One region of the Paraburkholderia sp. RL17-380-BIE-A genome, then DNA from elsewhere that is predicted to be linked to it. Evidence: riboswitches for the same ligand, from Rfam matches in the RefSeq annotation. Region 1 holds a riboswitch; the other holds the start of a gene.

Region 1 (4,195 bases):
CTTCACCACTTCGATGGTTTGCGGCAGCACGTCGTCGGCCACGAAGAACACGTTCGACTTTGGCTTGCCGATGCGCTGCAGCAGCGTCATCGCTTCAGCGGCGGCGGTTGCTTCGTCGAGCAACGACGCATTCGAGATCGCCAGACCCGTCAGGTCGACGATCATCTGCTGGAAGTTCAGCAGCGCTTCCAGACGGCCTTGCGAGATTTCCGGCTGATACGGCGTGTACGCGGTGTACCACGCCGGATTTTCCAGTACGTTACGCAGGATCACCGTCGGCGTGTGCGCGTTGTAATAGCCCTGCCCGATATACGAGCGGAACACCTGGTTCTTGTCCGCGAGTTCACGCAGCGCGGCGAGCGCTTCGGCTTCGCTTTTCGGTTGCGCGAAGGGGCCGAGCGGCAGCGTTTCGGTGCGGCGGATCGTCTTCGGAATGACGGCGTCGATCAGCGCGGCGCGCGACGCGAAGCCGAGGGCTTCGAGCATCGCGTGCTGGTCGGCCGCATCCGGGCCGATGTGCCGTTCGGCGAAGGCGTCATGCACTTCGAGCGCGGCGAGCGAGAGAGGAGTGCGGTTCATCAGACGATCCGGGTGTTCGAGCTTCATGGGTGTTCCTGGCGGTGCGGCTATCTCTGCGCGAGGGACGCGCCGCACCAATCGGGTTAAACGTAAAGGTGAATCAGGCGCCGATCGACTTGCTGTACGCGTCGGCGTCGATCAGACGGTCTTGCGTGGCGTCCGCGGCCGGCTTGATCTTGAAGAGCCAGCTTTCGTACGGCGAGGTGTTGACCGAGTCCGGGGTGTCGGCGACAGCCGTGTTCGCTTCGATGATTTCGCCCGAGACCGGCGCGTAGATATCGGAAGCGGCCTTCACCGATTCGATCACGGCGACGGTGTCGCCGGCGGTCACGGTTTTGCCCAGTTCCTGGACTTCGAAGAAGACGATATCGCCGAGCGCTTCCTGCGCGTGGTCGGTGATGCCGACCGTCAGCGTGCCGTCCGCTTCGGTACGGACCCATTCGTGCGATTCGGTGTATTTCAGATCGGCCGGGATGCTCATCGGATGCTCCTATGCGGTGTGATTCGGTAATGACTTAAAGGGCCCCCAAACCTGTCGCTTCGCGCCAGGTTCCCCCGAGGGGGAACAAGAAAACTTGGGGCGGCCCGGCGTTTTCTTGTGAAGGTTTGCGCACGCGCCGGCTTGCTTAAACCGCGAGCACTTTGCCGTTGCGCACGAACGGCAGTTTTACCACGCTTGCGGGAACGTTCTTGTCACGAATTTGAACGTGAACGGTGTCGCCCGGCTGCACGCCTTTCGGCACGCGCGCAAAGGCGATCGATTCCTGCATGGTCGGGGAAAACGTGCCGCTGGTGATTTCGCCTTCGCCTTGCGGCGTGACGACTTTCTGATGAGCACGCAGCACGCCTGCTGCCTTGCCGTTGTCCTTCAGCAGGATCAGGCCGACGAACGCGGCCTGCGATCCGTCCGCTTCCAGCTTGCCCTTGCCGACGAAGTCGCGCGGCGAGCTGAGGTCGACCGTCCAGGCGAGGCCGGCGTCGAGCGGCGAGACGTTGTCGTCCATGTCCTGGCCGTACAGATTCATGCCGGCTTCGAGGCGCAGCGTGTCGCGCGCACCGAGTCCGGCCGGGCGCACGCCTTGCGCCTGCAGCGCGTTCCACAGCGCTTCGACGTGATCTGCGGGAACGATGATTTCGAAGCCGTCTTCGCCGGTATAGCCCGTGCGGGCTACGGTCAATTCGCCGAACGGCGTGTCTTCGATGCGGGCGGCGTTGAACGGCTTCAGCGCTTCGGTGGCGGCGCGCGCGGCCGGCACGGTTTGCCAGACTTTCTCGCGAGCATTCGGGCCTTGCACGGCGACGATCGCGTAGTCGCGGCGCGGCGTGATGGTCAGGCCGAAGCTGCCTTCGGCGTTGAGCTGGCCGAACCAGGCGATGTCTTTGTCGGCGGTGCCGGCGTTAACGACCACGCGGAAGTGATCTTCGCCGAAGTAATAGACGATCAGGTCGTCGATCACGCCGCCGTTCGGGTTCAGCAGACAGGAGTACAGCGCGCGGCCGGGCGTTTGCAGCTTGGCGACGTTATTGGCCAGCGCATATTCGAAGAAGGCGCGCACGCGCTCGCCGGTGAAATCGACGACGCACATGTGCGAGACGTCGAACATGCCGGCGTCGGTACGCACGGCGCGGTGTTCGTCGATTTGCGAGCCGTAGTTGACGGGCATGTCCCAGCCGCCAAAATCGACCATGCGGGCATTGAGCGCACGATGGGTGGCGTTGAGCGGGGTGTGTTTGAGTTCGGTCATGGGGCCTCGGGCATCTCGCGAAACAAAAAAGGCCATGCGGCGCTACGCCTCGCGGCCTTTTAGCTGCGAGCGATGCGTTGCATGGCCCCTCTGTCCTCGATACCTGAGAGATTGCGTTGCCGTGAGAATGTGAATTCGTCACGGTGAAACGCGCGCCCCTTCGGTGGGCAGCCTGCCAGATCCGCTCGATTTATAACGACGCAGACGGCTACTGCCGCTCTCCAGAGTGCGAAAAACCTGTGCGCTGAGCTTGATTCAACGCGGGTTCTTCGACGCGGTCGGTCCTTTTGCCTGAGAGTTTGCGGGTGTGCCCCTTCGGCGGCGCGGCCTGCGGTTTCCTGCGGCCAGCGCGCTCTCCCGACGCGTGCGGCGAATGTACGCGAGGGCCGGGGGCTTGTCAAATCTAGGCCCGCGAGCGGCACGGCGGTTGACGCGGCGTCTTGTCCTCGCCAAAAAAGCGCGGGACGCGATGCCCGCGCTTGCACTGCTTCGGCGCCTGAGCGCGCGATTATTCGCCGATGGCGTGTGCCGCGTTGTCCAGTTCCTGATTCAGCACGCGCTGTTCGTCGCTGGACAGGCCACCGCCGTGTTGCGCGGCCATGTCATGCGCTTCCTGACGGATCACATCGAGACGATGGTGCAGCGCGCCGCCTTGCGGAGGAGGGTAATAGCCCTGATTCACGCGATTGTCGATACGGCGGCTGAGATTCTCGATGCGGCCGTCGACCTGCCGCAGGCGCTGATCCGCGATCTGCTGCGGGTTGGGGCGCGGTGCCGGCGCGGGTTGAGGCGTCACCACACAGGCGGCGAGCGAACTGAGCAGGGCGCACGCGGCGAGCGCGCGGATAGTACGGGGCATGAACTCTCCGGAAGTCATAGTCGTTTTGTCTTGCTACTTGGGTAGCAACGGCTGACTGCCGGAGCGCGCTGACCGGCGGCGCGTTCTTATTTGTAACGTTATGTTCCTTTCGGGTCCGTCAGGATCGTGGCCCGCGCGGGAGGCGGCAAGTGCCATTTTAGGTACACAAGGCGTTTCGACGCGCGGGCAAACAGTTCAGCGAACGCGCTCGAACGGCAGCCGGACGCCTTCTTCCGAACTCCGGGCGGCGAGTTCGATAATTGTCATTACGTCCACAGCGTCCTGAGCGCTGACCGGGAACTTCACGCCGTTCTGGATGGCGTCGGCCACGGCGATATAGAAGCCAACGTAATCTCCATTACGCGTCGGCAGCTCGCGCTCGACTTCCTGATCGCCTTCCAGCACGCGCAGCAACCCGGCCGCATTGCCCGCGCCGAAGCCTTCGTCGCCGGGCCGCAGGCCGGCTTTCAATTGATCTTCCTGCGTGTCGAGCCCGGTTTTCACATAGCTGCCGCGCGTGCCGTGAATCGAGAAGCGCGGCGCGACCAGCGCGGTCAACGCGCTGGCATGCAACACCACTTCGAACTCACCGTAGCCGAGCTGGATATGCACGTAGTCAGGCGCGCTGGCATTGTCGCGATGCGTGCGCACGGTGGCCGACACGCTCTGCGGCGTGCCGAACAGGGCCAACGCCTGGTCGACCAGATGCGGCCCCAGGTCCAGCAGCAGACCGCCGCCTCGCGACGCTTCTTCACGCCAACGCTGTCGCACCTCCGGCCGGAAACGGTCGAAATGCGATTCGTATTGCGTGATCCGTCCCAATTCGCCGCTCGCGAGCAGGTCGCGCACGGTCAGAAAATCACCGTCCCAGCGACGGTTGTGAAACGGCATGAAGAGCTTGCAGCGGGCGAGTGCGATGTTGGCCAGCGTGCGGGCGTCGGCGGCATTCAGCGTGACCGGCTTGTCGACCACCACGTGTTTGCCCGCTTCCAGCGTGCGCCGCGCCAGTTCG
Region 2 (4,195 bases), on a different contig from region 1:
GCGTCAGCCGGACCGACCCGATTTTTGTCATCATTGACCATTTTCCATATTCGGGATATTTTCTCTAATATGGAAACCCCACTCTCCGACGACAACGCCATCGACCGCCGTATCGCCCAGCGGCTGCGGGCGCTGCGCGCCGAGCGCAACTGGTCGCTCGACGATCTCGCGAAACTGAGCGGCGTGAGCCGCGCAACCCTCTCGCGCCTCGAAAACGCCGCTGTCAGCCCCACGGCGAGCGTGCTCGGCAAACTCTGCGTGGCTTACGGCCTGCCCATGTCGCGCCTCATGCACATGGTCGAGGAGGACTTCGCGCCGCTCGTGCCGCGCGACGCCCAGCCGCTCTGGACCGACGCCAGCATCGGCTTCCGGCGGCGTTCCGTGTCGCCACCCGCGCAGGCGTTGAGCGGCGAGGCGCTGGAATGCGAACTTGACGCCGGCGTGCGCATTACCTACGACGCGTCGCCGCGGCCCGGCCTCGAACATCATCTGATCCTGCTCGACGGGCAGTTGCAGATCACCGTGGACGGCCAGCGCCACGACCTGCAACCCGGCGACTGCCTGCGCTACCAACTGTTCGGCCCCAGCGCTTTCGTGACGCCCGCGCACAGCGCGGCCCGCTATATTCTGTTCATCGTGTGAGCCAGCATGAGCGCGACCACCCTCACCCCTTTCTCCGCCGACGACCTCGTGCGTCATCTCCCTGAACTCGGCGCGCTGCTGGGTGCGTGCGTGCATGACGGGGCCAGCGTCGGCTTCGTGATGCCGTGTGGCGCCGACGAGTGCGAAGCGTTCTGGCGCATCAAAGTGCTGCCTTCGTTGCGTGCCGGCGGCCTGGTGTTGCTAGTCGCGCGTCAGGGCGAAGCGATTGCGGGCACCGTGCAACTGGATTACGACACGATGCCGAATCAGCGGCATCGCGCCGAGGTGCGCAAACTGCTGGTCCATCCGGCGTTCCGCCGTCAGGGCATTGCGCGGGCGCTGATGACGGAACTCGAACGCCATGCGCATGGATTGCAGCGCAGCCTGCTCACGCTCGACACCCGCACCGGCGACCACGCCGAGCCGCTCTATACCGCACTGGGTTATCGGACAGCAGGTGTGATCCCGGGATACGCGCGTGGCACGCACACCCATGAGTTCGACTCGACCACCATCATGTACAAGGCGCTATGAGCGAAGCGCGGGCCCGGCCTGTGCGCCTCACGCGGTCTTCGAATATTTGAACGTGCCCTGCGCGCTGGCGATCAGCAGCTTGCCGTCCACCCACGCCTCGCTGCGCGAGGAAAAATCGAGCGGCCCGCGCGCTCCAGAAAACCCTTGGCGGTGACCAGTTCACCGAGTCCCTTGTCGAGATAGTTGGTGGTCAGCGACAGCGTGAACGCATGCCGCGCCGGGTCGCCGCTCGGCGCGAAGATTCCCGCATAACCCGCCGACGCATCGAGCAGCGTCGCGATCGCGCCGCCTTGCAGCACGCCCTGGCGATTGAGCTTGCTGGCATCGATCGGCATGACCAGTTCCGCGTAACCGTCGCGCCATTGCGTCAGGCGAACGCCGAGCGATTCGAGAAACGGGTTGTCGATGGGAAAGTCGGACATGAGCATGCCTTTGTGTTCGAGATGAAAAATGCAAGGCGCGCTCAACGGCGCGAATCGAGCGCAATGCGGACCGCAAGTCCGGCGAGCACGGTGCCCATCAACCAGCGCTGCAGCAGCAGCCACACCGGCCGCCCGGCGAGAAACACGGCAATCGAGCCCGCCATGCTCGCGATCAGCGCATTGACCGTTACGCTGATGACGATCTGCACGCAGCCGAGCGCGATCGACTGCGCGAGCACGCTGCCGTGCCCCGGCGAAATGAACTGCGGCAGCAGCGACAGGTACATCACCGCGATCTTCGGATTCGCGAGGTTGGTGACGAGTCCCATGGTGAAGAGCTTGCTGCGGCTGTCGTGCGGCAGGTCGCGCACCTGGAACGGCGAACGGCCGCCCGGTTTGACCGCTTGCCAGGCCAGATACAACAGATAGAGCGCGCCGCCGAAACGCAATGCGTCGTACGCGTAGGGCACCGTCAGCAGCAGCGCGGTAATGCCGAACGCCGCGCAGAACATATAGAACACATAGCCGAGCGCCACGCCGCCAAGAGAAACGAGGCCCGCGCGACGCCCCTGACAGAGCGATCGCGAGATCAGGTAGATCATGTTCGGCCCAGGCGTGAGCACCATGCCGAGCGAGACCAGACCGAAGGCGAGCAGCGTTGTGAGGGCGGGCACGGCATTCTCCTTGGCGAATGAAAGTCGGACAGTGCCGCCAAATATAGCCGATGCCGCCGATTTCAGCGTCGCGGCCGGCTTGAGAAATTCGCATTGGCGTATGAGCCGCATTCATGTTCAATTGCGGCGCTTCTGGCCACTTCTTGTGCGGTGACTCGCACGAAACACTTGCGGCGAATTATTTTGAACGGTATCGTCGAGCCGTTCTGCAATGCAGCGCGGGAGAGATCGTCAGAAATTCGGACGACGCCGACGGAGCAACCGCCCCGGAAACTCTCAGGCAAAAGGACCGCGCAGCAGGAACATCTGGAGAGCGGCGCACCGGCATACCGCGTGCGCCCACCGAAGGGGATTCTCCGCGCACGGCTCATCACTCATGACGGGCCGGCCGCCGCGGGGAAGAAACTCTCAGGTACATGGACAGATGGGGCATCGACGCCGGTTTCGACACGAAATCGACACCGGTGATGCTCAACTACTCTGGACCATGACATGTCACGAATCGCCATTATCGGCGCCGGCATTACCGGCGTCACGACCGCTCACGCCCTCGCCCAGCGCGGCCACCACGTCACCGTTTTCGAACGCCACCGCTATGCGGCGATGGAGACCTCGTTCGCCAACGGCGGGCAGTTGTCCGCCAGCAATGCCGAAGTCTGGAACAGCGCGGCCACCGTCATGAAGGGACTGCGCTGGATGCTCACGCGCGACGCCCCGCTGTTGCTCAATCCCACACCGACCTGGCACAAGTACTCGTGGATGGGCGAATTCCTGCGGCAGATTCCGCACTATCGGGCGAACACCGTCGAAACCGTGCGGCTCGCGATCGCCGCGCGCGAGCATCTGTTTTCGATTGCCGAGACCGAAGGCATCGACTTCGATCTCGAACGGCGCGGCATTCTGCATATCTACAAGACGCGCAAGGAATTCGACGCCGCCAGCAAGGTCAACGCATTGCTGCGCGAAGGCGGCCTCGAGCGCAGCCCGGTGACGGCGAGCGAGCTGCATGGCATTGAACCCACGTTGCACGGCGATTTTTACGGCGGATTCTTCACGCCGTCCGATTCGACCGGCGATATTCACAAGTTCACGCGCGGCCTTGCTCAGGCGTGCGTGCGGCACGGCGTCGAATTTCATTACGATGCCGAGATCACCTCGATCGAGCAGCCTGCCGAGGGCCGTTTTACACTGGCGGTCAATCTCGAAGGCGAATCGCAGCGCTTTGCGTTCGAACGGATCGTCGTCTGCGCCGGGGTGAAGAGCCGCGATTTTGCAGCCATGCTCGGCGACCACGTGAATATCTATCCGGTGAAAGGCTATTCGATCACCGTTTGTCTCGATGACGAAATCAGCCAGCAGCGCGCCCCCTGGGTGAGCCTGCTCGACGACAGCGCGAAGATCGTGACGAGCCGCCTGGGCGTGGATCGCTTTCGCGTGGCCGGCACGGCGGAGATCAACGGCTTCAACCGGGATATCCGTTCGGACCGGATTGCACCGCTAGTGGACTGGACGCGGCGGTATTTCCCTGAGGTATCGACCTCGCGCGTGATTCCGTGGGCGGGCTTGCGGCCGATGCTGCCGAGCATGCTGCCCAAGGTGGGCCGTGGAAAACGGCGTGGCGTGTTCTACAACACCGGGCACGGACATTTGGGCTGGACCTTGTCGGCCGCAACCGCGCAGGCACTCGCGGGCGCGATTCAGTAGGCGTGATGCGGCGGTTTCGCTAACGGCGGTGGCTCGCCATCACAGCCGTCGCCAGATTTGAACTCCCCGTGCTGCTGGAGTTTGGGCGGCGGCTGTGGCGCGAGACCGCAGCCGTCAGCCAATGGCAGATGCTCCATTTCTGCTAGTGTTCTTCCATCCGTGTTACTTCGGTGGAGAACCCATGCCGCACGCCCGCACCGCAAAAACCAAGGCACACAA

What was found. A riboswitch is a leader RNA that binds a small molecule or an ion and turns the genes downstream of it on or off. The one in region 1 is predicted to bind glycine.
Region 2: linked by a shared signal. The riboswitch ahead of P0D68_RS15595 (D-amino acid dehydrogenase) and the one ahead of gcvT (glycine cleavage system aminomethyltransferase GcvT) in region 1 are both predicted to bind glycine.

Annotation. Positions count from the first base shown of each region.
Region 1 is NZ_JARESQ010000011.1:172,438-176,632, reverse strand. Features, by position in the region: gene gcvP (aminomethyl-transferring glycine dehydrogenase) at 1-606, opposite strand, end outside; gene gcvH (glycine cleavage system protein GcvH) at 680-1,060, opposite strand; gene gcvT (glycine cleavage system aminomethyltransferase GcvT) at 1,206-2,324, opposite strand; glycine riboswitch at 2,405-2,559, opposite strand; glycine riboswitch at 2,603-2,685, opposite strand; gene P0D68_RS20195 (YdgH/BhsA/McbA family protein) at 2,833-3,183, opposite strand; gene P0D68_RS20190 (oxidoreductase) at 3,379-4,195, opposite strand, start outside.
Region 2 is NZ_JARESQ010000008.1:111,112-115,306, forward strand. Features, by position in the region: gene P0D68_RS15575 (helix-turn-helix domain-containing protein) at 70-642, shown strand; gene P0D68_RS15580 (GNAT family N-acetyltransferase) at 649-1,176, shown strand; partial or broken gene P0D68_RS15585 (PaaI family thioesterase) at 1,204-1,598, opposite strand; gene P0D68_RS15590 (LysE family translocator) at 1,640-2,272, opposite strand; glycine riboswitch at 2,482-2,574, shown strand; gene P0D68_RS15595 (D-amino acid dehydrogenase) at 2,765-3,976, shown strand; gene P0D68_RS15600 (BON domain-containing protein) at 4,158-4,195, shown strand, end outside.